Regions from separate parts of the Paenibacillus sp. FSL H8-0175 genome, predicted to be linked through region 3. Evidence: riboswitches for the same ligand, from Rfam matches in the RefSeq annotation. Region 3 holds a riboswitch; each other region holds the start of a gene.
The links. Region 3 has a riboswitch for thiamine pyrophosphate ahead of thiC (phosphomethylpyrimidine synthase ThiC). Riboswitches for the same ligand answer to the same signal wherever they lie in the genome.
Positions count from the first base shown of each region.

Region 1: it holds a riboswitch for thiamine pyrophosphate, as region 3 does, so the genes downstream of both, MHH46_RS12900 (ABC transporter ATP-binding protein) here and thiC (phosphomethylpyrimidine synthase ThiC) in region 3, are expected to answer to the same signal.
Region 2: it holds a riboswitch for thiamine pyrophosphate, as region 3 does, so the genes downstream of both, MHH46_RS09475 (thiamine phosphate synthase) here and thiC (phosphomethylpyrimidine synthase ThiC) in region 3, are expected to answer to the same signal.

Region 1 is NZ_CP150299.1:2,958,507-2,969,241, reverse strand. Features, by position in the region: gene MHH46_RS12940 (bifunctional 2-polyprenyl-6-hydroxyphenol methylase/3-demethylubiquinol 3-O-methyltransferase UbiG) at 1-71, opposite strand, end outside; gene MHH46_RS12935 (hypothetical protein) at 133-339, opposite strand; gene MHH46_RS12930 (TIGR00266 family protein) at 502-1,182, shown strand; gene MHH46_RS12925 (Fur family transcriptional regulator) at 1,256-1,735, opposite strand; gene MHH46_RS12920 (S-layer homology domain-containing protein) at 2,054-2,710, shown strand; gene MHH46_RS12915 (amino acid ABC transporter ATP-binding protein) at 2,806-3,558, opposite strand; gene MHH46_RS12910 (amino acid ABC transporter permease) at 3,572-4,240, opposite strand; gene MHH46_RS12905 (amino acid ABC transporter substrate-binding protein) at 4,294-5,130, opposite strand; TPP riboswitch at 5,353-5,456, shown strand; gene MHH46_RS12900 (ABC transporter ATP-binding protein) at 5,655-6,350, shown strand; gene MHH46_RS12895 (ABC transporter permease) at 6,331-7,107, shown strand; gene MHH46_RS12890 (ABC transporter substrate-binding protein) at 7,104-8,141, shown strand; gene thiM (hydroxyethylthiazole kinase) at 8,183-8,977, shown strand; gene thiD (bifunctional hydroxymethylpyrimidine kinase/phosphomethylpyrimidine kinase) at 9,001-9,831, shown strand; gene thiE (thiamine phosphate synthase) at 9,812-10,477, shown strand; gene MHH46_RS12870 (pseudouridine synthase) at 10,458-10,735, opposite strand, start outside.
Region 2 is NZ_CP150299.1:2,218,817-2,229,551, reverse strand. Features, by position in the region: gene pnpS (two-component system histidine kinase PnpS) at 1-433, opposite strand, end outside; gene MHH46_RS09505 (VOC family protein) at 612-998, opposite strand; gene MHH46_RS09500 (fumarate hydratase) at 1,157-2,716, opposite strand; gene yfbR (5'-deoxynucleotidase) at 2,819-3,424, shown strand; gene thiH (2-iminoacetate synthase ThiH) at 3,507-4,622, opposite strand; gene MHH46_RS09485 (thiazole synthase) at 4,656-5,423, opposite strand; gene thiS (sulfur carrier protein ThiS) at 5,479-5,682, opposite strand; gene MHH46_RS09475 (thiamine phosphate synthase) at 5,721-6,344, opposite strand; TPP riboswitch at 6,440-6,541, opposite strand; gene MHH46_RS09470 (SDR family oxidoreductase) at 6,629-7,504, opposite strand; gene MHH46_RS09465 (GDSL-type esterase/lipase family protein) at 7,742-9,808, opposite strand; gene MHH46_RS09460 (AraC family transcriptional regulator) at 10,048-10,735, shown strand, end outside.
Region 3 is NZ_CP150299.1:6,369,177-6,379,911, forward strand. Features, by position in the region: gene MHH46_RS28195 (alpha-amylase family glycosyl hydrolase) at 1-2,639, opposite strand, end outside; gene MHH46_RS28200 (phosphotransferase) at 2,893-3,879, opposite strand; gene thiC (phosphomethylpyrimidine synthase ThiC) at 3,965-5,707, opposite strand; TPP riboswitch at 5,811-5,919, opposite strand; gene MHH46_RS28210 (beta-galactosidase) at 5,991-8,042, opposite strand; gene MHH46_RS28215 (AraC family transcriptional regulator) at 8,213-9,046, shown strand; gene MHH46_RS28220 (hypothetical protein) at 9,088-9,357, opposite strand; gene MHH46_RS28225 (hypothetical protein) at 9,344-9,496, opposite strand; gene MHH46_RS28230 (hypothetical protein) at 9,527-10,027, opposite strand; gene MHH46_RS28235 (hypothetical protein) at 10,069-10,735, opposite strand, start outside.

The DNA.
Region 1 (10,735 bases), 3.4 Mb from region 3:
CCTCCAATAGAACGGGGCATTTGCTGGTAGGCTGAGAAGAAATTCGAATCGTCATATTTATTTTGTTTCATCAGGGATACATCTCCTATATATTATTTCTTCAATTACTATACGCTGAGCGATGTTCTCTTATCAAATAGCCAATAAAAAAGGAGCCTCATCTTGGAAGATCTGCCCCTTATATCTATTCTTATTCAATTGTTCCTGCTTGCTTGGTGTTAACCGTACATGCTGTGAAATGGCTCCATAATCACTATTCGATCTACGACTCTGTGCTGCGCACCAGGCTCCGGAGCGCTCTGCCTTACGCAAGGCTTTTTGTGTCTTGGTTCGTGCCATGTGACACCACTCTCCTATTCATGGGTGAATGATTATTGATCTTACATCTATAAGACAACTTCATTTTAACATATTCCAGACTATGAGCGAAGCAAGAATTCCGTTACACTTAGAGCAAAGCTAGTATTCTATCTTATCTAAATAGATGCGGAGGTTTAAAGGATGAATTACCAGGTTTTGTATGAAGGTGCTTTTGCTATGTTAAAGGTCCAACTAAATCCCGGTGAAAGCGTAAAGGCTGAAATGGGCGCAATGGTCGCGATGTCGCCTAACGTAGAATTAAAAGGAACCGTGGATGGTGGTTTAATGCGCGGTCTCGGGAGAATGCTGAGCGGTGAGAAATTCTTCTTTCAAGAACTTAGAGCGACCCGTGGTCAAAGTGAGGTATTGCTGTCACCTGGCTCACTCGGCGATATTCAGGCGATAGAATTAGACGGATCGTATAAACTGTTAGTTCAAAAAGACGGATTTCTCGCCGGAACTGAAGGCATTCAAGTAAATACCAAAATGCAGAATTTAACCAGAGGGCTCTTCTCCGGTGAAGGCTTCTTCATTGTAGAAATCAGTGGCAGAGGAACGGTGTTCCTGTCTTCCTTCGGTGCTATCCATGCGATTAATCTAGGACCTGGTGAAGAAATGATTATCGATAACGGACACCTCGTAGCATGGCCAGACTATATGGACTACAAGGTGGAAAAGGCAGCCTCTGGCTGGCTTAACAGCATAACCAGTGGTGAAGCACTTGTCTGCCGCTTCCGTGGAGAAGGTGTAATTCTCGTTCAGAGCCGTAACCCTGGCAGTTTCGGAACGTGGATCAAATCCTTTGTGCCTACTCGAAGCTAGACTTCTTAAAACTCACGAGTCAAAAAAGACACAGGCTTGGAGAAAGCCTGTGTCTTTAGGTTAGAAAGCAATCTTACGAGACTGCTTTATCTGCTTCTGCTTTTGCTTTTTTGCAGCCAGTACGTTTACATGTTCCATAAGTACCCTTGAAATCAAGGCGGTGATCCGTGACGTTAAAGCCATATTCACGTTCCACTCTTCTCTCCAGCTCCACAAGCCAGTCGTCCTTAATTTCCTCCAACCGACCGCATACGCTGCATATCAAATGATGATGCATATGCGAATGATCGTTCCCGCGCAAATCGTAACGGGCAACTCCGTCTCCGAAGTTCATCTTCTCTACAATGTGTAGCTCACATAAAAGCTCAAGTGTACGGTATACCGTTGCCAGGCCCAGATGTGGATAGCTGTTCTTAACAAGCATATATACTTCTTCTACGCTTAAATGATCCTTCTCATTGTCGAGCAGAACGTTCACTATAGCTTCACGCTGAGGCGTTAGTTTATATTTTTGCGCCGCAAACAATTGACTGATATTTGATATTTGATCCATTTGGTCTCCTACCTTCCCGGAACGATTTAACATCCGTACCCTCTGAGACGCTCCTATTTATGCAGTTAAGACAAACCATAAATAGTAATCGTTACGATATAATCATAACAAAATTAACCACGAATGAAAAGAGCCTGACATCATTATATCATTTCATGCCACTTATCCAAAGTACTACACCCCAATCTGGCCTATATTTCTATTAAAATCTACTTTTTCGTGAAATAATACAGATTAGACCGCAACCTTTCCATAATTTACAACGTTAAAGGAGTGACAAAGGCTAAGGAGCCTATCCATACAACGAGGTGAAAAGACATGAACATGAAAAAAAGCACACTAGCAGCGATCACAACCGTAGCCATTTTCTCCTTTTCTTTGGGTGGTCAGATGTTTGCAGCTGGGAACACCTTTAAGGATATTGATAACATAAACGGCAAAGAAAAAATCATTTCTTTAAAAAATCAAGGGTTAATTAAAGGTGTCAGCGAATCTCAATTTCTCCCTGGCTCTAAGGTAACTACAGCCCAAGGGATTCAGTTTATCTCCGGCGGTCTCCAGCTCAGCCTCGCAGCCATTGACTTTAACAAAGCTCCTGTTGCCAGCGGCTTGTTCACAAAAGTAAAAGACAAAGCCTGGTACGCTGAAGCCTTTATCAATGCTTATTACAATCAAGTTAAGCTTCCAAAAGACATTGATCCTAGCCTAATTATGACCAAAGAGCAATTCACTAACTATCTAGTGCAAGCGATCGAAGGCGTTGGTAATCTGCCGATGATCAATATCGTTCCAGTAGATATCGCCGATGAAGCGTCACTGACCCCTGCATATCAAGGCAGTATTCAGCGCTCCCTGAAATACAAGATCAATACTCTAGACGCTAACGGAAAGTTTAATCCAAAAAGCGAACTCACCCGTGCCGAAGCAGCGATTATGCTCTACAACGCTTTGGAGTTCCTGAAAACTGGAGGATAAGCCAAATTTCAGTTACTCTTCTCATTTGAATAATCTATACAAGAAAAAGCAGCTCCGGATGATTCCCGAGCTGCTTTTTCTTGTATATTGTCTTTCTACTCTTCTTCACCATTCAGTCTATTCAGAAATTGCAGAGCCCGGGGATTCTTCGGATGCTCCAGCACTTCTTGCGGAGTTCCTTGCTCTAAGATATGACCGCCATCCATCAAAATGATCCGGTCCGCTACATCGGCGGCAAATTTCATCTCGTGGGTCACAATCACCATAGTCATACCTTCTGCTGCTAATTGTTTGATGACCTTAAGCACTTCCCCTACCAGCTCGGGGTCGAGCGCCGAAGTGGGCTCATCAAACAACAGCACTTCTGGATCTACTGCCATAGCCCGGGCGATGGCCACTCTCTGCTGCTGTCCTCCTGACAGCTGATGTGGATAGTTATCAGCTTTATCAGCCAAACCCACCTTAGCTAGCAGTTGAAGGCCCCGCTTACGCGCTTCTTCCTTGGTTCGTTTCAAGACAGTTACCTGTCCCTCCATCACATTGCCTAGCGCAGTCATATGCGGAAATAAATTATACGATTGAAAGACCATCCCTGTTTTCTGCCGAAGAGCTAATACGGAATTCTGAGGAATTTTCTTATGATCTGTAAAATTGATGGTGATATCCCCGAGTGACAGGCTGCCTTGATCCGGGATTTCCAACAGATTAAAACAGCGCAGCAGTGTAGTTTTTCCGGAGCCGGATGGCCCAATAATGACAAGTACCTTTCCATGCTCCATTTTCAGATCAATACCCTTTAACACTTGGAGTGCGCCGAAGGATTTATGCAAATTAATGATTTCAATCACAAGTATCTCTCCTTTAGGTCGCAGAGTAACGATCGAGTCGTTTCTCCAAGTAATTTTGCAGCGCCGACAGCACAGAACAGAACACTAAATAAAACAATCCTGCTTCGGAGTATACCAACAGAGGCTCATAAGTGGTAGAGGCTACCTGCTGAGCAGTTCTAAACATCTCCGTATAGGTGATGATCGCTGCAAGCGATGTATCTTTGACCAAGCTAATAAAAGAATTGGATAACGGCGGTACAGAAACGCGTGCAGCTTGTGGCAGAATTACGCGGCGCAGAGCCTGCCCACGAGTCATCCCGACTGAGAAGGCAGCTTCCCACTGGCCTTTATGTATCGACAGGATAGCAGCGCGTACGATTTCCGATGAATAAGCCCCTACGCTAAGGGTAAATCCAATGGTGGCGGCAATGAAAGGGTCGAGTACAATACCAACAGCCGGCAAACCATAAAATATAATAAATAGCTGCACTAACAACGGGGTTCCCCGAATGACCCATACATAAAAACGGGCGATTAGCTTCGGAATTACCCACGGTGAAAGACGTGCCAACGCGGTTAGGATCGCCAAAATCAATCCAAGCACAAAGGAAAGTAGCGCCAACGGAATGGTAAAAGCCACCCCGGCTTTAAGCAGGGGTAGCAGTGTATCTAAGAAAATTTGTATTTTGCGGTCATCCATTATTCAGACATCCTTTTTAGCTTCTAGGCTTAATTAGCCTTGCTAGCCTTGTATTATTTTGAAACGTCAGCTCCAAAGTATTTCTCGGAAATTTTCAAGTACGTTCCATCACTTTTCATCTCTTTAATCGCATCACTGACCGCATTCACCAGCTCATCATTGCCTTTCAGGAATACCGCAGCACTTTGTGAGCCTTCAGGAATCTCATCAACCACTTTAATTTTTGCATCTGGTTTTTGTTTTTTCAGATCCAGATAAGACAAGCCATCATTCACAGTTGCATCAATACGTCCCGAAGTCAGCAGATCCATCGCTTGATTGAAACCGTCCGTAGCTACGATTTCAGCACCGTTCTCACGAGCGATGTCGGATAAGTTACTGGTCAGGGATTGTCCGGCTTTTTTACCCTTTAGATCAGCAAAGGTCTTAATATCCTCATTGTTTTCGCTCACGATCAATACTGCCTTGGATACAATATAGGGTTCAGAGAAATCATATTTCACTTTGCGATCTTCGTTAATGGAAACTTCATTAAAAATGACATCAAACCGTTTCGCATCCATCCCAGCAAAAATACCATCCCACTGAGTTTCAAAAAATTCTGCTTCAACACCTAAACGTTTGGCTACTTCTTCGGCAATTTCCACGTCAAAACCCGTCAATTTCCCCGCAGTGTCATGATAAGTAAAAGGTGCATAAGTCCCTTCTGTACCTATCCGCAATTTGCCGCTGGCCTTCACAGCCTCCAAACTGTTTTGCGCTGAAGATGCTGCTCCACCATTCGTTCCAGCTGTTGGTTCAGCAGCCGTATTGGTATTCGAATTATTGCCGCAAGCCGCTACAAGGACCACGGTTAACGCCAATATAATAGTTAAACTCCATTTTTTCATTATTAAATCCCCTCTCTCTATCCGGTTTTTTTCCGGTAAATTGAATAGTACACTGCCATCACATGATCGTCAATACTTTTTTCCGATTATGTACATCGGAATTGTAATATTAACTAGATTTCTACTTATATCTTACCCAATCTTGGATTAATCCTTCACTTCTTTCTCTCTTTACTTCTCAGAAAGATATGGTATATTTATAAACAAATTAATATGGACCTGTTATTTCACTAGGGGAGTCGGCCGACTGAGACGGAGCTTTAAGCTCCGGACCCTTGGAACCTGATCTGGATCATACCAGCGGAGGGAAGTGGAGCAGAATTTTCATCAAGCATGTTAAGTGTTATTATGCAGAATGAACTTTTTGACCCATTCATTTCCTCTGGAAATGGATGGGTCTTTATTTGTTTAGGCGCTCCACAAAAATATTAGGAGGTTAGATCATCACGACCATTTTATCTATTCAAGGCCTAACCTACTCTTTTCCGGAAACTGAACAACCCCCTGTATTCGCAAAACTATCCATGGATATCAGGCAAGGGGAATTCGTCTCCGTAGTAGGTGCTAGCGGATGCGGGAAAAGCACATTTTTCAAAACGGTTGCCGGTTTACTCGAACCTACTCATGGAAAAATAAAACTCCCTACGCTCCCCTCAACCGCTAGTCGTTTAGGTCAGATCGCTTATATGCCTCAGCAGGATTTATTGCTGCCTTGGAGAACAGTGCTCGACAACTGCCTTTTGCCCTGGGAGATCATGCCCAGATTTAGTAAACAGGAAACAATCACTCAGATTCGGGAAATGTTGGCCCGCTTCGGCTTAACAGATGTAGAGAAGGCTTATCCCCATGAACTTTCGGGAGGAATGAAACAGCGAGTCGCATTTCTGCGCACCTTAGTGGCTGGAGGCGGAAGTGGCCTTATGCTGCTGGATGAGCCCTTTGGCGCTCTCGATGCCATGACCAAACGTGAGATACACCGTTGGCTGTTGGAGTTATGGGGTGAACTGAATCAGACGATTATGCTCATCACTCATGATCTGGAAGAAGCACTATTGCTCAGTGACCGGATTTATTTATTATCTGGCGGTGCGCACAGCGAATTACAGGAGATCATTGTCGATCTACCAAAACCAAGACATTATAAGATGAACTATGAACCCCGGTTTATAGCACTACGGGCAGAGTTGGAGCGAAGATTGCATGCAACCTATACCTTTTAAAAAACATCTAGACAACTATGGTCCCTTCCTTCTTCTGGTACTGCTCATTCTTGTAATCTGGGAGTCAGCTGTTCGCCTTCACTTGATTCCAGCCTTTATTCTCCCTGCACCTTCATCTATTGGCATCGCATTGATCGAGCACAGGCAATTATTATTTGGACAGCATTTATTAGCGACGTTGCAGGAGATACTGATAGGTTTTGTCCTTTCTGTGATTTTTGGTGTATTGCTGGGTATTGGAATGTTCCTGTTTCGCCCCGTAGAAAAGGCCATCTATCCCTTCCTTATCATTAGCCAGACGGTCCCATTAATTGCGCTATCGCCCATTTTTATTATGTGGTTCGGATATTCGCTGTGGAGCAAAGTGGCTGTGGTGTTTTTGACGGCTTTTTTTCCAGTTGTAGTGAGTACATATGATGGACTTCGTACAAGTGGCCAGACTTACAAGGACTTATTATTAACATTTGGTGCAAACCGCTGGCAGCTGCTTGTCAAAACCCAAATTCCACTGGCGCTGCCTGCTTTTTTCTCTGGCTTAAAGCTGTCCATTGTATACTGCGTCATCGGAGCTACTATCGGGGAATGGCTCGGCGGCAGTAAAGGACTCGGTTACTTCAGCCGCAGAATGGCCGGAAATATGCAGAGCGATGAAATGTTCGCGGCTGTATTTCTGCTGTCTGCGCTTGGTGTTGTGCTTTTTCTGGCGATAGCTTTACTCGAACAATTATTTTTAAAGAAAAGAGGATCTAACCAATGAATCATTTAAAATCACCACAACGAGGACTTATTTCTGTATTTCTAGTATGCACACTTTTGCTCTTAAGCAGCTGCGGGAAGGCAGACAAGCTAAATAACAACTCCCAAACCGGTTCCTCCAATTCCGAAAATAAACAGTCACACAAGCTGACGATTATGCTTGATTGGTATCCCAATGCCGTTCATTCCTTTCTATACGCTGCGCAACAGCAAGGTTTTTTCCAAGAGGAAGGTTTGGATGTCGAGATCAAAATGCCTGCGGACAGCAATGACGCCCTAAAGCTTGTAGCAGCGAATCAAATTGATCTAGCGCTCAGCTATCAGCCTCAGGTGCTTATGGCACGCGGCGAGAAAATCCCTGTACGTTCGATTGCAGCAATCGTGCGGCATCCACTGAATCATCTGATGGTTCCTCAAGCAGGCAGTATTCATAGTCCCAAAGAGCTCGTGGGAAAACAAATCGGCTATTCCTCCATTCCGCTCTATGAAGCGATGATTCGGACAATGATCCAGAGTGATGGAGGCGATCCTTCATCCGCCAAGCTGATTGATGTAGGTTTTGACCTTATCCCTGCGATCTCTACAGGACAAGTGGACGCAATAATGGGCGGGTTCATCAACCATGAACAACTGATCCTTGAAAAAGAGGGACATCCGGTCACCTCGCTTAATCCAACGGATTACGGAGTACCTGACTATTATGAGCTTGTGCTGGTGGCCAGCGAACAAGGATTGCAAAATTCTGAAGCCTACTTTAAAAAATTTCTAAATGCCATAACAAAAGGACAGGAATTTGTGGAGCAGAATCCTGAACAAGCCCTGGATTTACTGATTGCACATGAAGATGCAACTTCACCGCTCGACAAGGAGATTGAGAAAAAAAGTCTTGAAATTCTACTGCCGCTGATGAATGCAGGCGATCAAACTTTTGGTTATCAAGACCCGACATCTTGGGAAAAGGTTCAGCAGTGGTTATCCACCAACGATCTTCTACCAGAAGATATTAAAGCACAAGAAGCTTTTATCAATCTGTAACGTTTAGTTGGTTATTCATACAAGCTTGAGGAGGAATTATGATGAGTTACTTAGCCAAAGTACGGGAATCCAACCCCTTGATCCACAACATCACTAATATTGTAGTAGCCAATTTCTCAGCCAACGGTCTGTTGGCGCTGGGTGCCTCTCCCTTTATGGCGGATGCCCACGAAGAAGTGATCGACATCGCCGCTATGTCGTCTGCTGTAGTTCTAAATATAGGCACGCTCAATGACTACGCCATTCAATCTATGTTGCTCGCTGGTAAATCCGCTAATAAACACGGGGTTCCCCTAGTGCTTGACCCGGTAGGTGCAGGCGCAACTTCTTATCGGACCGCTGTCACTCAAAAACTAGTGAATGAGATGCAAATCACCGCACTGCGGGGGAATGTGGCTGAAGTCGCTAATGTGATTGGGGAGAGTTGGTCCATTAAAGGAGTGGATGCTGGCGAAGGTGAAGGCGATGTAGTCCTTTTGGCTGAAGCTGCTGCGAGGAAGTTAAGCTGTGTGGTCATCATAACTGGAAAAGACGATGTGATCACGAATGGAAAAAACACTTATATTGCCAGCAACGGTCACCCTATTCTCACGAAGGTTACAGGAACTGGCTGCTTGCTCAGTGCTGTTGTGGGTGCATTTCTCGCGGTAAGTGGTGGTGCCTCGTTGGAGGCCGCAGTGGAAGCCCTCTCCTTCTATGGAGTAGCCGCTGAAATCGCCGCTGAACTAACAACTGGTCGAGGACCGGGAAGCTTTCAGGTTGAGTTTCTAAATCAACTGACATGGGTCACGCCAGAAGTCTTCTTAGAAAGATCTAGCATCAAACAGCTCAGTTAATGACCCTCAAAGGAGTGAATTCGATGATTATATCCAAAGCTCTAACCATTGCCGGCTCCGATAGCGGCGGTGGTGCTGGCATTCAGGCCGATCTAAAAACCTTTCAAGAGCTTTCTGTCTATGGCATGTCCGTCCTCACAGCTGTGACAGCGCAGAATACGCTGGGTGTCCAAGGGGTTTATCCAGTGACTCTGGAAGCTATAAATCAGCAGCTTGATTCTATAGGACTTGACCTGCAACCAGATGCCGTAAAGACCGGGATGTTATTTAACAGCGACATCATCCGCATTGTGGCAGATAAAATTAAGTATTACGGCTGGTCTAATCTTGTAATTGATCCTGTGATGGTCGCTAAAGGAGGGTCCACACTGCTGCTGCAGGAGGCGGTTCAATCCTTAATCAGCCATCTGCTGCCCTTAGCATTGGTGACGACACCCAATATTCCCGAAGCCGAAATGATCACAAAGATGACGATCTCCACCATAGAAGAACGCAAAAAAGCAGCCAAAATCATTCATGGCATGGGCTCCAAATATGTAGTACTAAAAGGGGGACATGATACCTCGACCACAGCCGTAACCGATCTTCTATATGATGGTCACGAATATACCTTATTGGAGAGTAGCCGGATTCAGACCAGACATACGCATGGTACAGGCTGCACCTATTCAGCAGCGGTCACCGCCGAGCTAGCCAAAGGCAAATCCGTAGCTGAGGCCATTCAAACTGCCAAAGCATTTATACAAGCGGCGATTGAGGACGAGCTGGGCATAGGGGCTGGGCATGGACCAACCAATCATTTTGCTTATCAGAACAGACTGCGAGGGATAAACAGTGCAACGAATGAACAGTGATCATCTGCGAGATCTATTAAAAGTCTATTTCATTATGGGCAGCGTAAATTGCCGTAAAGCTCCTGTTAAGGTGCTGCAGGAAGCGGTTGCTGGAGGCATAACCATGTTTCAATTCCGTGAAAAGGGTACCGGATCCTTAAGCGATAAGGCACGACTTAATCTTGGCAGACGACTTCAAAAGATCTGTCATGCCTATGGCGTGCCCTTTATCGTGAATGACGACATTGATTTAGCGATCGCGCTTGATGCGGACGGAATTCATGTAGGACAGGAGGATACACCTGCATTGGCGATCCGCCAGCTACTTGGAGAGAATAAAATCATTGGTGTATCCGCTCACTCCTTCGCTGAAGCTCAGCAGGCGATTGCCGATGGAGCCGACTATCTGGGCGTGGGTCCCATTTATCCTACGTCATCCAAGGAGGATGCCAAAGCTGTTCAAGGCACTGCGATGATTGAAGAACTAAGAAATAAAGGCATTACCATCCCATTGGTTGGCATTGGGGGAATCACGCTGCAAAATTTTGCACCAGTATTAACAGCTGGTGCGGATGGGATTTCTGTTATCTCAGCGATTGCCGGAGCTGAAGATATTACCACAACTGCCAGAGGCTTTGTTGACAAAGTCAGTTTAAGCGGGACATAAGCTCATACAGCTCTTCACTGCTTAAATGCCGCCATTGTCCCAGCTCCAAGCCGTCTAATGTAATATTCATAATTCTTATGCGCTCCAGCTTTAGTACTCTATATCCTAACTCCTTGCACATTCTGCGTATTTGCAGATTGAGACCTTGAGTTAGGATAATTCTAAACTGACATTCTGTAATCCGATAGACCTCACAAGGTTTCGTTGTGACTCCAAGAATGTTCACGCCGCTAGACATCGCTTGTAAGAATTCTGACG
Region 2 (10,735 bases), 3.0 Mb from region 3:
GATCAGAAGTTACCTTTCCAGCCACATATAACATCTCATGCTTTAGAGTTTCGCTGTAACGGATTGCCCGTCCAGTTCCCTCTTTCGCAGCCCCTATCTCTTCTTCACGATTGGAGTGGTTGTCCATTTCCAAGGGGTTTTTCTCAGAATCGCCAATTACTTTACCCGAATTTGTAATAAACGTTATCCGAGAATCTAAAAGTTTAGAAATATGCTCCGCCTGTTCAGTGTAATACGGGATCGCATTCGAAGAATTCATATCAACAAATTCCAGTGTGCCTGAGAGCAAGCTTATTTCCCGGGACATATTCTCTTCCAGAGCAGTTATATGGGAGCTCTTAAACAGATGAGCCATCGTAAATCCAGTACCAATCATGGAAATACCGATTAAGGCCATAAGTATAAACGTAAGACGAGCACGAAACGGTTTCATCTGAAATTTGCCTCTCCCTTTATCATTGTATCTTTTATCCTAACTTCATTTTCTTCAAAATACCAGTACGACTATGACCGTGACATAAGCCCCCCAGAGTAGATTATATAAAAATAACAGCCCGAGTTGATTAATTCTGGACTGTTACTTTGTATTACTTTTGTAAAAACACATGAGTTTATTCTGTACGGGTGGCAAGAAACCACTGATTACCCTGACGGTCTCTAACCCCTGCTCCTCTTTCTCCATAGGATTTATCCAGTGGTTCTTCAATAATAGAAGCCCCGGAATCCAGGCACTTGCGGTAGGTCTCATCAACATTTCTTACATAAAGATGAATGGCAAGCTGTACCGGTGAATACTTTTCATTCGCTTCGGAAATCTCAATGATGGAATCACCGATTCTGACCTCGGCATGCCTAATCCTTCCCTCATCATTTCGCAGCATATCAATAATTTTGGCATCAAAGCAGTGCACAACAAAATCTATCAATTGGTCTGCATCTTCCGCAATAAAATACGGCGTAACGTTAAGAAACCCATTTCTAATATAATGTGGTGCCATTCGTTGTCCTCCTTTAGACAGGCAAAAACGCCTTCGGCGTTCCTTAAGGATCATTTATAGTCTGGACATATAAATCCTTATAATTTGATTAAAACCCATGGAAAAGCCATTCAGAGAATCTGCCCTCCTCATGACTTATCCACCGGTTGTAACCCCATTTATTTAAACACTGGCTCCTTGAATTGAGTCAATTTAGCTGCAGAATCTTTTTCCACATCCGCATGCAGACTGTTGCCGTGAGCATCCATCGTCACAATCGCTGCAAAACCCTCCACATCGAGATGCCACATCGCCTCAGGAATACCAAATTCCATAAAATCAACAGCGTTGACCTTCTTAATACACTCAGCATAATACTGGGCTGCTCCACCAATCGCATTGAGGTATACCCCGCCGTGCTCCTGCAACGCTTTTAACGTTTTTGGACCCATACCACCTTTTCCGATGACTGCACGGATTCCAAATTTTTTGATGATATCGCCTTGATAAGGCTCTTCACGAATGCTCGTAGTTGGGCCCGCAGCTTTTACATGCCAGCCTTCCTCATCTTTCATCATCACAGGACCACAATGATAAATCACAGCCCCTTCCAGATCTACCGGAGACTCATGATCCATTAAATATTTGTGCAAAGCATCACGGCCTGTATGCATTTCACCGGATAAAATAACCACGTCTCCAACACGCAGACTACGGATATCCTCTTCACTTATCGGCGTTGTAAGACGTACTTCCCGCGACTCAGAGGCCGGGCTGTTAGCTCCCTCAGCAACTACTGCTTCAGATTCATGTGCCCCTTCATCATCTACAGATATCCCTGTACCACTCTCATACAACCAATCCTCTATATTGCCTGTGGATGGATCAACCAGCACCCCTTGGCGGCGGAAGGCCCAACAGTTATAAGCAACGGATACGAAAAAGCTAGCTGGCAGACGATTCATTACGCCAACCTTACAGCCCAGCAGCGATACTTCACCACCAAAGCCCATCGTGCCAATTCCAAGCTTGTTAGCATTCTCCATAATATAGTCTTCCAGCTTACTAAGGTCTTCTATTGGATTAACATCCTCCACTTTGCGGAACAGCTGCTTCTTAGCCAGCTCGTAGCCAGTCGTACGGTCACCGCCGATACCCACGCCAATAAAACCGGCACTACAGCCTTGTCCCTGCGCCTGATATACCGCGTGTAAAATACATTTACGGATTCCGTCCAGATCCCGGCCCGCTTTGCCGAGTCCTTCTAATTCTGCCGGGAGACTGTATTGAATATTTTTATTCTCGCAGCCTCCACCCTTCAGAATAAGTCTAACGTCTATTTTATCCTCTTCCCATTGTTCGAAATGAATGACTGGTGTGCCTGCACCCAAGTTATCTCCGCTATTCTCACCTGTTAATGAATCTACAGAATTGGGACGAAGTTTACCATTCTTGGTCGCTCGTACAATGGCATTATGAATATCTTTTTTCATCTCAATCTGATTGATTCCCACAGGGGTGTGAATGATAAATGTAGGCATTCCCGTATCCTGACAGATCGGAGACACTTGCTGCTCAGCCATTCCGATATTTTGCGCAATCGTGGTTAAAGCAAGACCGGACCGGGTAGCCCTGTCTTCCAGCGCGCGACCTTTTGCAACTGCCCGGCGTACATCTCCCGGCAAATTCGTGGAAGTTTCTACGATAAGGTTATAAATACTGTCTTCAAAATGCTGCATCTTCATTCAAGCTCCTCTCGGCAGTTCCAGGTTATCTAAAGTTTGATACAATTAGTATAATAATATCATACCTAGCACCGCATGAAAGGGGTTACTTTAAAATTGAGCTACCATTTTTCTGCCTATCTATATCGTCTTCAGTATATTCAGCGCTGGAGCTTGATGCGCAGCACCGCACCGGAGAACGTCGCTGAGCATTCTTTTCATGTTGCATTGCTCACACATATGCTCTGTTCCATCGGTAATGTTCATTTTGGACGTTCACTAAACGCGGAACGAGCAGCAACCATAGCTCTGTTCCATGATGCCAGCGAAGTGTTCACAGGTGACATCGCCACGCCGGTAAAATACAACAATCCTCGCTTGCTCACCAGCTTCCGCGAAATGGAGAAAGTTGCGGCTGATCGCTTAACTGGAATGATTCCATCAGAGCTGAAAAGCATCTACACTCAGCTTATACGACCGGAAGACAGCCCTCCCGATTCGGAGGACATTCTGCTGCACAGCTATGTGAAAGCCGCTGATCGGCTGGATGCTTATTTGAAATGCGTATGGGAAGTTGCTGCAGGAAACCGAGAATTTGCCGCCGCGAAGGAGCAGACAGCAGCAAAACTTCGTGGGCTTGACCTGCAGGAAGTGGATTATTTTCTGACTCATATGGCACCGAGTTTCGAAATGTCTCTCGATGAGCTCTCTGCCGGAAACTAAACACCCTCTATACAATAAAAAATGGACCTCCGCATGAATCTCGCAGGGGTCCATTAGTGATTAATAATTGATAATATAAGCGTTACGTTCTTGATTCAGTCAGGATATTCCAGTCTTTAAAAATGGGCTGCAAACCCTTCGTATATAGCATTTCCGTAATCTCCTGCACACTACGGCTATCGGATATTTCGAATTGCGGAGTTCCCCCTGCATTAGTGTGACCGCCCACCTCAGTAGTGACCCCGGCTGACATCTTAGTTATTCCTAGATGAATTAAATGATCGCGTAGAGAGGCAGGCTCTCGTGTAGATAAAGTAATGCCCGAACGGGGTAAAAATAACCGGTATGCCAAAATAATCTGCACTAGCGATCGGTCGGTAACATCACACTCCGGGTTAAATTCCCCTAAATAAGGCCGAAACCGTGGAGGTGACAGACTGATCTCGCAATCTGGATACCGATCCTGCAAATAGCGGGCATGCATGGCACTTTGGAATGCCTCTTGCCGCCAATCATACATCCCGAGCAACGTACCAATATTCACAGAACGAAAACCTGCCTGACAGCCGCGTTCAGGTGCATCCAGGCGATTCCGGTAGTTTCTTTTAGGCCCTTTAACATGCAGCTTTCTGTAAGTCTCCTGGTGGTACACCTCTTGGTATAGTGTTAATCCATCCACCCCTGCTTGAAGAAGCTCTTTATATTCTGCAGTTGATAGAGGATTTATCTCAATACTGACAGAGGAAAAAAATTCCCTGAGTACATCTACACAATCCTTAATATATGAGACAGGATTCTCCCGGCGCGATTCACCAGTCAAAATGAGGATATGCCGCAGACCTGTAGCTGCAATCTTCTCAGCCTCCCTGCGAACCTCCTCCAAGGACAGCTTTTTGCGCGGAAAATCATAAATGGAGCTGAAGCTGCAGTAGGTACAATGATTCACACAAAAATCCGCAAGATACATCGGTGTGAACAGCTGCATCGAATAACCAAAATGTGCACGGGTCAGTCGCTGTGCAGCCAACGCCATCTCCTCTAGCAGCGGCGTTGCTGCCGGAGAGAGCAATGCCAGCAAATCATTTTCGTTCAGCTTGTCTTTTCCAAGCGCCCGCTTAACGTCATCCTCCCGGAACTCCTTCCACAGCTGCTCATAAGGATACTGCTCCAAGCGGGCCAGTGTGTCAAAAAAGCTCATGCTAATCTTCCCTCCTTTCGTGACCTATCAAATTCAGTTCAAAAATCCAGTCAACGGTGACGAAGCAAAAGCAACTTCTTCTACAGGACCGAGTCCTGCCAAATAAGCTTTGCGGCCAGCGGATATCGCCTTGCGGAACGCTTCCGCCATGACGAGCGGATTACGTGCCGTTGCAATAGCCGTATTAAGCAGAACAGCAGCGGCCCCCATTTCCATTGCTTCCGCCGCTTCCGAGGGCTTGCCAATCCCGGCGTCTACAATAATCGGCAAATTCACTTCTTCAATAAGAATACGCACAAGCTCCTTAGTGCGCAGGCCGCGATTCGTCCCGATCGGCGCACCAAGCGGCATCACAGCAGCAGCACCGGCATCTCTCAGACGTAAAGCAGCCGAAAGGTCCGGACTCATATAAGGCAGTACTACAAAACCCTCCGCTGCTAAAATCTCTGTAGCTCGTATGGTCTCCAGATTATCTGGAAGCAGGTATTTCTGATCATTGATCACTTCGATCTTGACCCAGTTCCCCAGTCCCGCAGCTCTTGCTAATCTTGCAATACGGACTGCCTCTTCCGCTGTACGCGCTCCTGAGGTATTAGGCAGAAGAGTCATGTGGCCGGGAATATGGTTCATGATATTTTCTGCTCCACCTTGCGGGTCCACTCGGCGAAGCGCTACAGTAATCACCTGAGAACCAGAGCTTGCGATCACTTCGGGGATCAACGTATTCCGGCTATATTTTCCGGTTCCGATAAATAATCTACTGGTTAATTCGATGCCGCCAATATGTAACGGGTCATGCATGAAATTACCTCCCTTTGGTTCGTATAAATTTCTCAAAATTCTATACCGCTCCATCTCAACCCCCACCAACAAAGTGCACCAGTTCCAAACGATCATCCTCGCTCAGAGCAGTACTTTCATAATTCTCCTTACTGACAATTTCTCCATTCAGCTCAATGATCATCAGACGACCCGACCACTCAGGAAGACTGATCAAATCAGCTATAGTTTGAATACCACCAGAACACTCTGCGGATTTCCCGTTAATCAACAGCTTCATTCTGAATCACCCCCTTCGCCCATGCTGTTACCTCCAGGCTATGAATGAACCGCCTTATGAATAGCTTTGGCGGCCTCATAAGGATCATCCGCTCCGCAAATACCGGACATCACAGCAACTCCTGCCGCACCTTGTCTAATGATCTGCGCCGCATTAGCGGGGCTAATTCCGCCAATCGCAATTACAGGAATAGAGCTGGTCTTCACCGTTTCTGCAAGCAGCTCTAACCCACGTGCGGGCAGCCCTAACTTGCTATCCGAGGGAAATACATGACCAAACAAGCAATAATCAGCTCCCTGCTCTGAGGCATTCGCCGCTTCTTCCGGAGAATGAACCGATCTCCCCAGCCGAAGCTGAGGTGCAATTCGCCGGGCTGTAACCGGACTCAGACTGTGCCAAGCCAACTGAACCCCCGCGGCACCAGCTGCCAATGCTACATCTATCCGGTCGTTGATTATCAGTTTGGTAGCGGGCATACCGGCAGCCAACAGCTGCTGTGCCGCAGCGAGCAGTTCGCATGCAGGACATTGCTTATCTCTCAGGTGAATATAATCGACCCATGTCTGCACCGTGACAGCTAGTTCAACAAAATGTCTCAGCTGTAGCTTGCCGTCTGATATTAGATGGATCTCAGCTTGCAACATCACGATCTCCTCTCTCACTTCCCTGTAGGTCAGTAAAAAACAAAAAAACTGCCCCCCGTAAGGAAGGCAGTCAGAATCTGTATATAGACGGCACTACAAATAGCCCGACAACAGAAATTCGTTCTCCACTTCCCTACGCTGGTCTTAACCAGATCAGGTTCAAAGGGTCCGGAAATCCATTCCGTCTCAGCCAATCGGCACCCCTAGTGACATAAATATACAATTTTAAAATGCTAACGTGGTTTATAGTAACATATTTTTTTATTGAAATACACCCATTTATTCACATTAGCTGTACTGATCTAACCGTTTACTACCTCGCCACCATTTACATGAATAACCTGTCCAGTCACATAACTGGAATCGTCAGAGGCCAGATATACATAGGCTGGTGCCAGCTCTTCTGGTTGTCCAGGCCGTTTCATAGGCTGTGTACCTCCAAACTCGCTAACCTGTTTTGCATCAAAGGTAGAGGGAATCAGCGGTGTCCAGATTGGACCTGGTGCAACACCGTTTACCCGTATGCCCTTCTCTGCCAGATTCGTGGACAAGGATCGTGTGAAGCTAAGAATAGCTCCTTTAGTTGATGAATAGTCCAGCAGCTGCGGGCTTCCGCGATAAGCGGTAATTGAAGTTGTATTTATAATTGTAGATCCTGCTTTTAAATGAGGCATAGCTGCTTTTGTTAAATAGAACATCGCAAATATATTCGTACGGAAAGTACGCTCAAGCTGCTCGGAAGTAATATCCTCGATCTTAGCTTGCGGATGTTGCTCTGCCGCGTTATTGATGAGAATATCAAGCTTTCCTAAGCCCTCCACCGTCTGTTTAATAAGATCCTTACAGAATTTCTCGTCACCGATATCACCTGGAATTAGGATACATTTGCGGCCTTCCTGCTCGACCTGACGTTTAGTTTCCTCTGCATCTGAGTGTTCATTAAGATATGAAATGACTACATCAGCGCCTTCTTTAGCAAAAAGCACAGCAACTGCACGCCCAATTCCGCTGTCTCCACCGGTAATTAACGCCGCCTTGTCTTGCAGTTTACCTGCTGCTTTATAATTTGCCGGCTCGTATTTGGGCAGCGGCGTCATTTCACTCTCAATCCCTGGCTGATGATGCTGCTCCTGTGGGGGTAAGGTTTTTTTTGTAGCTTGTTTATTGTTGCCTGACATCTTCCCTATCTCCTCTCGTTAAGCAAATTGATAGTTAACTGATCGTCTTAGGATGGCACAACTATGCACGTTTATACGCTGGGTTTGTCATTTTCTTAAATCGCTTTACGAATCTTACTTACCACAATGAAAGTAGATATAAACAACCGTGAGAGATATACTGCTGTAAGTGGAGAGGAATTCACTGCATACAAATAGACACAGCATCGCTGCTGTGCCTTGAATTGTTCACCCTGACTATTTTAGAGAAGAAACATGATTTTCTGCATTCACTTCATGTTCCAGCACCCACATAAAGTACAGAGCTTTGGCCGCTTTCTCCCGGGTCACTATAGCTTTAGGTTCTAGTTCTGTCCCATTGACCATTTCGCCTCTGGCAATCCCCACTTCAGATCTAATGAGTCCTAATTCATATGCACTTTTCACTTTTGAAATTAAATAAGGAGAAATGTCCGCTGTATCAACAAGCTGCGTCCAGGATACAAGAGGATAGTACATCGCACCTCTAGCTCCTGGCTCCAAATTCGAATCATAGCCAGGATCTCCTGGCACTACTGCTGTGCCGTTATAATCAGTCATGTACTTAGGTTTATTAGCAAACTTTACTTGGTAAACATCATAGAGAATAGCACCCATCGATTCACGTGACAGCTTACCTTTCGGATAATAGGCAACATCAGATCTTTCCACTTTCATTAACTTAGAAATACTGCGTGTGAATTCAGCAACTGTCATCTCCGTATCCGGATTAAAATTCCCTTGACGGTCTTTGCCCATTACTCCCAGCTGGATTAATTTTTCAATTTGATTACGGTAATAAGCAGCTTCCCCAGTCGTCGTATCATTCGTTATTTCCGGAAAAATCTTACCCCAGTTCCCTGTTAGTGCCGCATGCTTAACGTTCCCTTTAAGGTAAGGAGTAATGGAGGCAGCAGTAGAATCGCCAGTAGCACCTTTCTCTACAAGCTCCGTGACAATCATCCGTGAAAATTGTTTGGCGAGCGCTTCTTTAAAATGAGTCCCATCGACTTTCTTTGAAGGATGCCCGTTAGCGTAACTTCCGTCATTTGTTTTGCCTGGCGTTTCTCCGGCTTCAATTGACATGAAGAGGGCTGTTATTGCTTCTACACCGATCTCGTTATAATATTTCAGACTTTCCGAGTTAAGGTCAATAAGTGTAACTCCAGATTCATCTGCGACCCGTTTAAGAATATCTACAAACTTTCTTGATTTAAAAGAATTTTCATAGATATATCCCGGACTTGCATTCCCTTTAATTCTGGACATTGGGGTTACCAGTACTGGTATCATACCCCGGGCTTGAATCGCAGGGAGATAGACTTCTTTAAGGTAATTTTCATACATTGCTTCTGTCGAACCTCTGCCGTAACGTCTGAACTCATCTGCGCTCTCATCATTGTGTCCGAATTGAATAAACACATAATCCCCAATGCTGCCATTCAGTAAAATGTCGTTCAGTCGACCTTCTGTATAGGCATTTTTAAACGAGCGTCCCCCCATGGAATAGTTAGTTACACTCAATTTATGTTGATTAAACATACTGCCAATAATCTGGCCCCAACCACTCATTGGTGCTTCGTCGAAGGTGTAGGACTTGACCGTAGAATCTCCAAGTATAAATAAATTCGGAAGAGCTCCAACTGCTCTATGCTGAGGCAAAATCGGTTCCAGTATGATCTCCTCAATCCCCACAGCTGTGTTCACTTTGTTCGGTTCGATCTCAATATCTATATGGTCACGGCCGTTTACATACGTATAAGTCCACTCTTTCCCTTTGGCTACAGCCGTATGCTTGACGGGTACAAGCTTTGCAGCGTCCCAATGTCCACTTTTCAACAAGCGGCTGGTCTGCATTCCGGATACTGACACGATCCCATCCTCTGCGTCAGAAGTCGTTTTTACATATACGTTGTAGGTTCCAGGGGGAGCATCCATTCGAAACGCCATTCCGTAGTTGTTATAATTATCTTTCTCAGATTTAGGTTCAGCAAAAAAAATAGGTTCTGTGATGAAAAAACCTGTTCCATCGGATGTAATTGAGTCGGTGTGCACTTCTCTGGCGGGTAAAGCGTTGGTCTCTTGAACAAAACCATAACCTAAAGATGAGTCATACAATTGTGCACCGCGATTAGGATCATACCTAACGGATTGATATCCTGTTTTAACTTGGTTTGTAAAATTGAACTTGTATACGCTTGCAATTTGGGTTGGAGGTTGCCTCTCTGCCCCATCTTTTAATAGGGATGCCTCTGTTTTACCGTGAGTAAGAGTCAATGAAGCCATAAGTAAAGAAGATAAGATTAGTATATTCCTACACAGCTTTCTCACTTCATTACACTTCCTTCCGTTTCTCGAAATACTTCCCTAGGTCCCTCCATTATCCCTGTTCTCTAAAGTAATTCAAATGATGATTTCATTCTTTTTTTTGACCTTTTGTAACGAAAACCATGGAATGATCAACGGCTCACACTGCAAAATGGTCATATGTATAGGTATCCTTGATATAATTAAGAACATCCCTATTGATCCTAAGGAGGAGAACTCCTATCGCTTACAAAGTCAGCTTTCCGAACATTATAAGTACACTGCAGCTGATCGGTGTTCATTATCGTGTAGCAGAACCTGGGTGGACATACCCTGATCATCATCACAAAATCTTCGAACTATTGTATTGCTACGACGGCAACTCCCATCAATATGTAGAAGGAAGTTCCATTGCCTTTGGTAAAGGAGATTGGTTAATTATTCCGCCTGGCTTACGTCATTATGTAGTTAATTCTGGCCTGAGCAACTATATCTACCTCTCCTTTCATTTCGATATTGACGATTTAAAGTTTCGTGAATGGTTTCAGTCTCAGGCTGTACAGAAATGGAATAACCAGCAAATGCAGCATTCGGGATTAAATCACCAACTGGAACATTTGGATGAATTTATTAAGAACAATATTCTCGCCACGACAGCCTCCACTGGATTTCCCGAGGAAATTGAAGAAATGATTCTTGTAAAAGAAAGGCTTCGTTTGCAAGCGATCATCCTGATGATTTTGACTGAACTCATTGATGTACAGCTCTCGAATTCGGAGAATTCCAACACAGCGCGACAAGCAAACTCTTTGTACGAGGTGGAAACTGCTCATCAGATCGAAAAATATATTGCAGCCAATATTCATTTGCCGGAGCTCACGGTTAATTTGATTGCTGAGCAGCTTT
Region 3 (10,735 bases):
TTCCAAGTATAAAATGGTGTTGATATCGCCGGAATTCCACTGTTCCACACATCTCTGTACCGAGTAGCCACTTCCCCAAAGACAAAGAAGTCTGAGCCCCCTCTTGTTTTCCATGCCGGCACAAAATATTTGTTAAAAATATACCGGCTTACATGCTTTACAGTATCGACCCGGAAAGCATCCACACCCATATCAATATATTGATTATAGCTGTCGATTAGATACTGATTCACTAGAGGATTCTCTGTGTTTAAGTCCACACAGTCTCCCGCAATCTGTCCTGTCTGGACGGTGTAAGACTCCCAAGAAAGACTTTTTTCCGTATGGTAAATATTATTGTTAGTCTCCGCAGTCTTCATTAAGGCAAGTCTTGCCTGATATTGCTGATCCGGGGTCATGGAATCATAGTTAGCTGGCAGCTTATCCGTAATTTTGAGCATGTTACTCACGGTGTCCGCCGCCGTTGGATCTTTTTTGAACATCGGGAACAGATTTTCTTCTCCAAAATTACCGGTATGATTGACGACAATATCTTGAATAACCTTTATCCCTCTAGCGTGTGCTGCATTGATCAAATCCTGATAAGATGCCCCTGCGGATTCATATCTTGGATCTACTTTTGCAAAATTTATTGCATGGTACCCATGATAATCATAACCGCTGGCATTCTGCACCACAGGTGTAATCCAGATGGCACTGAATCCTAAGGCTTTAATGTAATCGAGCTTTTGAATCAGTCCTTTGAAATCCCCTCGCCAAGCTGGATCAGAGTCCGGATTTCCTGCCTTGGCATCCTCCCATGCATGCTCATTGTTACTCGAATCACCATCATAAAACCGGGAAGTGATTACAAAATAAATCGTATCTTCACGAAAATCGCCCTTATTACCAATGTTATAAACAAAACTCTGTTTAGTTTCATTTCCGGCACCATCGATCACAAGGAATTTTAAGGTTGTCGTCTTATTAATCAAGATAGACGGTCCGGTAAGAGATGTCAGTGCATTGCCTGAAATATAGACTTTTGAACTCGTTGTTGGTTCCGTACCATTATCTGTGTAATATGCTGTGGTTGTTGCCGCCTTGTTGTCTTTTATATTAAAAGATACGGAAACCGCTGAGCTCGAATTCCCAACAGGCAGATTCGCAGTGATAATCGGAGCTTGCAAATCGGCATTCAGATCAATCACATAAGCAAAAGAGCCTACATTACCCGCTTGCCCTATAGAGTTAACGCCGAATGCTTTGATAGTCAAAGAAGAAGGTACTTGGATTGGAGTCGTATACAACGTTGAGGTTGTCGTAGGTGTTGATCCGTCGGTCGTATAATAAATTTTATCGCCGCTATTTGTACTGGATAGGGTCACCGTTTGGGCAGAATCATAGGTTTTGGGCACAGGAGAGACGGTTATCACCGGAACCTTAGGAACGTCTGGATTGGCGTCATACCATACGTTATCTGAGTTATACCAGCCCTCTTTTACGCTGCGAGATAAGTCAGCTGTCTGTTTGCCATTGCCGTCATTAAAGATCAGGCTTGCCCCTGTAGCATTTGGAACAGTATAGCTATACCAATCGTTCCCGTCCGATTTCATCAGTATTCCCGGCCACGCTCCACTAGTCGGAATGGTTGCCGGATTCAGATTCCAGTAATGGATGCGGATCGCTGCATTCCAGCTTGCTGGTTTCTTAAAGTGAACGGTTAGCCCCGCTGAAGTAGGTGTAGGTGTTGGCGTCACTGTTGGCGTTGGTGTAGGAGTTACGGTAGGTGTTGGCGTTGGTGTGGGTGTTATGGTAGGTGTTGGCGTCACTGTTGGTGTAGGAGTTACCGTAGGTGTTGGCGTCACTGTTGGGGTAGGAGTTACCGTAGGTGTTGGTGTCACTGTTGGGTTAGGAGTTATCGTTGGTGTTGGTGTAGCTCCGGCCGAAAGGGTCACATAGTCGATATTAATATTCCCGCTATCATCCGAGTCATATTTATAAGCAAGCGTGTTATTTCCTGCCTGTAAAGAGAGTGTTTCTGTTTGGTCTGCCCATGTATCCCAGTTGGTCAGGTTGGCTAATGTTGTCTGTGTAACCTTTATTCCATTGACATAAATGGACACTTTTTTAGCACTGCCGGATGCATTAGCATAGTGAAGCGTGGCATTATAGGACCCTGCTGCGGAAGCCTGGACGTTAAAAGTGGTGGCTGCTCCTGTAGTTGTATATCCATCAACAAAACCAGTGCCCGAATATCCAGTGTGATTCGTATTTACTTTTGCACCACCAGATAGGGATGCACTCTCTGCTTCGTATTTTCCGGCGACCGGAATAACAACCGTCCAGTTCTTCCCGCCGTTATTGTCCCAACTATCCGTTGGAGCCGTGATGTGATAACAATAAATTAGGGTGGCGCCTTCCTGAACATTGAGGTTGGCGATGAACGTGGTTCCATTTTTGGTCATCACCGTGTCCGTAGTATTAGCCCAGTTATTCGTAGTCCAATGTAAGGTCACAGCTGCCGCTGTAGGATTGGTATAGGTGACTGTATGATCCGTATTGCTGGCCGATGCTCCACCCGATAAACCAAATAAACTAAAAATGAGTGAAAAAATAATTAACCACGAAATATAACGCCTGGATTGTTTGGATACCAAGTAAATAACCTCCTCATAATTTTAAGTGCAGCTTACGATTTTAAGCCTATCGTGATGTGCAAACGTTTGCAAAAATGAGAAAAAAAGAAATACTTAATAGTTTTAATCTCCTCCTTCAATGATTAATAAGGAAAAAACTCATTGTATGCGTTTACAAACGGTTCAATATCTGATGAATTTTCCTTGTTAAGATTATAAGCGCCAAACTTTTGCTGGTCAATGCATCTTTTAGGCTATAATTCAATCGTTTTCACTATAAGTTCCCTAAGATAGCAGGTAAATTGTTCAGGTTCTTAGCCAGCCAATTCATTTCTTTTGCAAAACGTTTTGGAGGTACACTATGTTTGTCCATCGCGGCATTAATCCACCACGGGCTTTCCATATACCACAACAACTGCAATGATTTTGTTAAATCCCCTTGCTCCACCGTTCGTTCCTCACGATATCCGTCAATAAATGCTGAAGCTAGTGCTCCATCTAAATCTTCATCTAAAGCACATGACATCACTGCTCGCGCTACATCAAGCTGCGGATAATCATATTTGAACCGATCAAAATCTAGAATTGCAGACAATTGGCTATCTTGAAATAAAAGATTATCAACCCATAAATCACGATGTGCCCATCCAGCTACAAGTCCTTCGAATATTTCCGGATCTATTTCTTCAGTCGCTCTCAGTTGTATCTCTAGGTCAGTGATGAGTGAAGTTTTGCCCATTTCCTTTGATTGTTGTAGGAGTACATTCCAATGTTCTAAACGTTCCTCAGGGCTTTGGGGAATAAATTGTGGGGTTCTTTTCAAACTAAGGGTCCCATCATTTAATAAACGATGCATTTTACCTGTGGCACGACCCAAATCAAACATTTGAAGGATGTTAATTTTGCCCGGCTCTATGACACGCCCTTCACAATATTCCATAACCATAAACGTCTCTCCCATATCTGATTCCAGTAAAACTTTATGGTTATAAGCCAACAATCCGGGACATGGGAGTCCCTGTAGATACAATCTTTTCTGTTGAGAAAAGGCGAAGCTCAGTTCTTCTGGATTATACAATTTATATCTTTTTTTGTTGTATTGTTTAAGTAGAAATGGTCCTGATTCCGTTATGATTTTCCATTTAAGATTTAACCAGCCACGTTTTATTGGGGTAGCATGAAGGACTTTCAATCCAAAAAAATGATAGAAACTATTACTTAAATCCTCTAAAATGGCTTCCTCTGAACGAATCGCTTCCATTTCATCAACTCCTATCTATTCAAAGTATAAAAGAAGAAGCCGCCAATGACGACTTCTTTTAGATATTTCTTTTTAGCAGAAAAAGTTATCTATAAATGAGGCTCCCGCCTTGGAGAAACTCTTGCGCCTTCTCTTGCATTCCTGATTCAATTCTCGTCGTATTCCGGATATTATGAGAGATCTTCATACTGCAAAATTTCGGCCCGCACATGGAACAGAAATGAGCTGTTTTAGCGCCTTCCGCAGGCAATGTCTCATCATGATATTCGAGCGCTCGCTCAGGATCTAACGATAAATGAAATTGATCACGCCAACGAAATTCAAAACGGGCTTTCGAAAGAGCATTATCCCGGTCTTGTGCTCCTTTATGCCCTTTCGCCAAATCTGCGGCATGAGCCGCTATTTTATAAGTAATGACCCCTATACGTACATCTTCCTTATTAGGCAGGCCAAGATGTTCCTTCGGAGTTACGTAACATAACATAGCTGTACCGAACCAACCAATCATCGCTGCACCTATAGCAGAGGTAATATGATCATAACCAGGCGCAATATCTGTAGTCAGTGGACCTAATGTATAAAAAGGGGCTTCGTTACAAGTTTCAAGTTGCTTATCCATATTCTCTTTAATCAAGTGCATCGGCACATGTCCTGGACCCTCTACCATCACCTGTACATCATGACTCCAAGCTATAGCTGTTAATTCACCTAACGTCTCTAACTCGGCAAATTGTGCTTCATCATTCGCATCAGCAATCGAACCCGGACGTAATCCATCGCCTAGGGAAAAAGAAACATCGTACAGCTTCATGATTTCACATATCTCTTCAAAATGTGTATATAAAAAGTTCTCTTGATGATGCGCAAGACACCATGCCGCCATGATGGAGCCACCTCTTGAAACAATGCCTGTCATACGTTGTGCAGTCAACGGGATATAACGAAGCAGAACCCCCGCATGAATGGTAAAATAATCAACCCCTTGCTCCGCTTGCTCAATGAGCGTATCACGGTATACTTCCCACGTTAAATCTTCCGCTTTCCCATTCACTTTTTCCAACGCTTGATAGATAGGCACCGTTCCAATAGGAACAGGAGAATTACGGATGATCCACTCGCGTGTCGTATGAATGTTTTTACCTGTTGAGAGATCCATTATATTATCTGCACCCCAGCGGGTGGCCCATCTCATCTTCTCTACCTCTTCCTCTATGGATGAGGATACTGCGGAATTTCCTATATTGGCATTGATCTTCACTAAAAAATTGCGTCCAATAATCATTGGTTCACTCTCTGGATGATTGATATTCGCTGGAATGATGGCGCGGCCGCGGGCTACTTCATCTCTTACAAATTCCGGTGCCACATTCTCACGAATCGCAACGTATTCCATTTCCGAAGTAATAATCCCTTTGCGTGCATAATGCATTTGAGAGACATTACGCCCCTTTTTCGCTCGCAAAGGTTTTCTATGGAGCGCTGGAAACACTTCCGCCACAGCTTTTCCCGTTGCATTCCCGTTATCTTCAGGCTTCACGGTTCTTCCTTCGTACGCTTCCGCATCCCCTCGTTCCTCAATCCAGCTTAGACGATTGGGCTCTAACCCCTGACGAATATCAGTATGAATATTAGCATCCGTGTAAGCCCCGCTTGTGTCATAGACATGAATTGGGGCATTCTCCTCTTCGCCGTCTATGCCCGCAGTTGGACTAAGTGAGATCTCCCGCATAGGCACCTGAATATCAGGCCGTGAACCCTTTACATACACTTTTTGACTTGCTGGAAAAGCTGATAGATTGATTGGATCGTTGTTCAATTCGCTTGTCATCTCAATTCCTCCTATAAGGTGATTTGATCAAGCGGAGACGGTCTACTCCCCACACATAGAAAAGGCCACATCTGTATAAGATGCGGCCTTAGAGTAGACAAATAGAAATAGAGCTCCATTTCCTCCGCTGGCATTATCCAGATCAGGTTTGACGGTCGATAGTTATAACTATCCTCTCAGCCTGGTTCCACCAAGCTCCCGTGACTATATAATTGCTACTTCAAAGTATAACCGAAAAGAGAGAATTATCCAAATCTACTCAAATGTGAGATCAATGTATACGTTAGTTTAACACCAATACCCCAAATCCTTCCAGAAGAACCTCGCCCGACAATGTTGTGCCGCTCAGTAAATCTGTTTTGGTCTCATGAAGATGGATCGTGACAGGAGTCTCACTATAATTAAGCAAAAAAGCATAACTGGAAGAAGCTCCGGTACGGACTTGCAGTTCTACCTCTTCTGGGAGCTCCAGCCAATCTGCTGGCGATTGTAGATCAATTAAATTTATGATCTCAGCCGCTGCCTGTTCATTAAATACGGCTCCGTAATACCAAACCTCACCCTTGCCGCGACGATTTCTAGTTACCGCCGGTTTTCCCGCATAATAATCAGAGGCGTAAACCGCCATCACTTCAACCGAAGCTTCCTCTATTTTGAGAATATCATTAAAGTCATCTGCTCCTGTAACGACTTCAGTCACGCCCGACCAGCTAATTGTTGTTGGCTGACGACTGCCCTTAACCATTGTGAATTCTTCAACTGTGATCCCGCATAGATCCTTAGCAGCACCTGGGAAAGGACGCATATAACATTGACCGCGCTCATCCTTATAGCCGGTTCTACAGCCGAAGATCAGTTTGCCGCCTTGCTGAACATATTCATCCAGCAGTGCTGCTGTCTCATCTGTCATAATCGCTGGGTGAGGATAGATAAGCACGTCGTACCTTGCAAGCTCCTCCAGCGTTGTTTTTTTGCGTAAATAGAGTACTTCATTCGGGATATGCTTCCGCTGAAGCGCCTTGTACCACTCCTTATTGCTCTTCCACATAAACGGGCCATGCCAAACATCGTATTCTCCATCCCACTCATTGTCATAATCACGAACAATAGCAATGTTAGCCTGATTACGAGTACCGACAAACGCATGACCTGCTGCTGCCAGCTCCTGACCGATCTGCCCCGCTTCCCGCACTCTCCGGTTAGGCTGATTATGATAGTCATTGATTCCATGCCAATAAATTTCATTGCCCATCGTAGCTGTCCGCCAGCGGAAATATAACACCATATCTGCTCCATGAGCGATCGACTGATAAGTCCATAACCGCATCTGCCCGGGCTTTGGAGAAGGCATATCCATCCGGTTCACCCAGCCACCCGGGCCCGACTGCTGCTCCATAATGCAGAAATTCGGGGATATCGAACGAACAACAGATAACGACAGTCCCCAGCCTCTATCATTCAGCGGATTCCGCTCATTCGGGTCATAAAAAATAGTAGAGAACTGAGGATAGGAATCATAGCTGAAGAAATCCAACAGTTCATCCGTCATTTCATGGCTATCGAGATGCCCGAACAGACCGTTCGTGGTTACCCACTGCTTAGGGGCAAGTTTACGGATGATATCCGCTTGGTTTTTGGCAAAAGAAATTGTATTGTCCGAAATAAACCGTTTTTCATCCAATGCCTGATGAGGATTGGGTTGCTTCGGTACTGGAGTCGGACGTGGAAGATAGACCTGAGACCAGTCACTATAGCTTTGATTCCAAAAAACAGTTCCCCAAGCCTCGTTCAAATGCTCAAGTGTAACATATTTCTGCTGTAGCCATTCCCGGAAAGCCTTATGGTCACTCTCCGAATAAAATTCACTGATCTCACAGTTGAGCTCATTATCAATTTGCCAGCCAACTACACCCGGATGATTGCCGTAATGTTCAGCCATTTGTTCTGCAATACGTGCACACAGTTCCCGGTATTTAGGACTGCTGTAATTATAATGACGGCGCATGCCATGCTGAAGTGTAACACCTTCGTAGGTAACATTTAAAACTTCGGGATACTTATCAGTCAACCAAGCTGGAGGCGTCGCCGTCGGAGTACCAAGTACAACCTGAAGACCATATTTATGTGCTAGATCAATCGCCCGATCAAAGAGCCCGAACTGAAACTGCCCTTCTGCCGGTTCAAAAATAGACCAAGCAAACTCCCCCATCCGAATGATCGTAAAGCCGAGTTCACGCATCCGGCGATAATCGTCCTCCCACATGTTTTCTGGCCAGTGCTCCGGATAATAACAGACGCCAAGCTCGAATTTTTCAGTTGCGACAGGTTTCTTCATCATTACCTCCAAAGTATTAAAAATATGCTTTCAATATTTTATAATTCTATTGTAGTATCAATGATAAGAGGTCTTATATAACAAAATATTGCTATCATATAACAATCTTGCGTTCATTGCCTTAATCCAACTTGCGCTCTGTTGCGCTACAGAAACGGGTGCTGCCAAACATGAAGAAACAATGGTATTTGCCGACACCGGCTTTTTCGAAATATGTCTGTTATCCTGAATTTTTGGGACATTACACTCACTTTCCACAACATACAGAGAGAAGAAGCGAAGGTTTTCTGGGGAGTTATAACCTGCATTTGATCTTTGGTGGGGAGGGTTATGTATTCCATGAGGGCGAACGTATTCCGATGAGTAGAGGACGAGGTTTTCTGTACCCTAAAGGGGCTTATCAGCAATACGGCTCTGACCCAGGCGAGCCTTGGGATGTCCGCTGGGTTCATTTTAACACTGAAATTGTCCTTCCCTTATTAGAAGAAGTGGACCAGTCTCGTGCATACCTGTTCACTTTTGATTTGGATGCTAAGCTGGACGAACTATTCGAGGAAATGTATATACTAAGCGCTTCCTACGTGACCCGTAGCGAGCCAAGACTATCTGCTCTGCTGTATGAGCTTCTAGTAAAATTGCTGCAGAACTCCGAGCCGCTTCACGGCTCAGTACCGCACGAGGTTAGGCAGTCCATCCGCAGTGCTGCAGATATCATTCATGTCGAATGTGCCAGCCCTTGGTCTCTGGAATCGATGGCAAGATTGACCGGGTACAGCAGCTATCATTTTCTAAGGCTGTTCCGGGTGGTTATGGGTAAAACACCTAACCGTTATTTAACCGATTGTCGGCTGGCTAAAGCCAAGCTTTTACTAGTTTCCACAGGACTCTCCATTGCTCAGGTTGCTACTCAGTCCGGTTTTGCCCAGTCCAGCTATTTCATTAAAGTGTTCAGAAGGTTTGAAGGCATGTCTCCTGTGAAGTACCGGCAGGCTTTTGGGGCGTAGAGGATCTTCGATTCAATCTTAGTCTCTTGGATTTATCACCCTTAAAGATCATCCTTAAGAGAAATTTCACTCTCAATATCTAAACTTATTGTTTCGGAATGAATCTCCCCTTCATTATCATTCCATGTAATAGATAAAGTGGTATTTTCATAATTTTGTCTATTTTTATTTAATTCGTCATACGAATACGGACCTGTTATAGACGCGATATCAGTGTTACTTAATATTGAAACGGGTCCATCCGTTGACCTAGCTTCATTTACAAGAACTGTTTCATCCTTATTATTATTTTGTAATCTAAAACATCCCATGTATCCCTGTACCCTTAAGTGTATATACTTGAACACCAGTGTTTAAATTTGTTTCGACCTCTTTATTGAAATATAAATAACTCCATATCGCATTCGAAATAATAACCACAGCTACAAGCACTAGGATTAGTTTTTTCATATCTGCTCCTTTATAAATACTCCCCAGCCATTATTTATATCTTAAATTCCACTCCTTAGACCATTTCGGGAAAGCTTCTCCGGTCAATTCTTCGAGTGTATTCCCATCAATGGTATAAACCCAGCCCATATGTAATTCAGCGAAATCAGGAAAACTATAACCTCCTATCACTTCATCGTCTGCTTCTAGCAGAAAAATCAGGGTTTGTTTTTTTGTATTATCCTTCTCATTATCTAAGGGGTGGTTTTTAACGATGAACTTACTTGTAGTTATTTCCTTGCCTATATAATTGATTGGATCAACACTTTGAACACTCCAATATTGTATGTATGGCATTTCCGTCAGCAGTTTTTTATCTAATAAATATTCAGAAACAATTCCTTCATTACTAATGATCAGATAGCCCATATCGGTAATAAATTGTTCAGCTTTGCTATATTCTTTTTTTGAATTATCGCTAATTTGCTCCTTACTACATCCAAATAAAAAGATTAAGAATAACGGAACTATGATTACCTTTAATTTGTTCATAGGTTCCTCTCCTTGGATTGTTTATTATCTCCGCAATAGCCTCATAGATTAATCTTGTTGTATGAATTTAGTATCATCAAACTCTTTAGCGTCTTATAGGCTCTCCATTCCAACCTCGCTGTTTCACCGGGAGGCTCCCATGTTATCTGCCATCCTCCATCATCATCCTGTTGGTGTTCTAATACTTTTAAGTGATCAAGAATGGTTTCATCAGAAAATATGCTGCTACAGTAAGAAGTGGGTGATGGCGAAAATTCTAGAGGAGAGAGTCCATAACTGTGGGATGCGGCATCCATACAAAAGAAGTTGGCAGTAATAAGCTCCTTAGATAATTTTTGAAATAATCCTTTGATAAAATCCGATTGAGGTAAGCTTTCCAATAAATAAAATGCAGTCAAAATTGTATGCGCATCGTCATATGCTTGTGCGTGAATATCTTCCAAACAAATTTCTGTCGCCTTATCAAGCCAGGAATGTTCTATCCCTTGCCACTTAAGAAGCCCGACAAGACCAGTAAGTCTGCTAAATGATGGCTCTGTAGAAAGAGGGTTACTCCAATGTTCTGCTCTTGGATAGTTTGCTGATGAAGGAAATATTGTTGGAATCCCTTTTTTTAAATCAGCATGCTTTGAAATATAATCACATGCTTTTTGAGAAAGTTCTTCGTCTTTTATGTTACAGTCATATAAAAAACGTAGTGCAAATTCC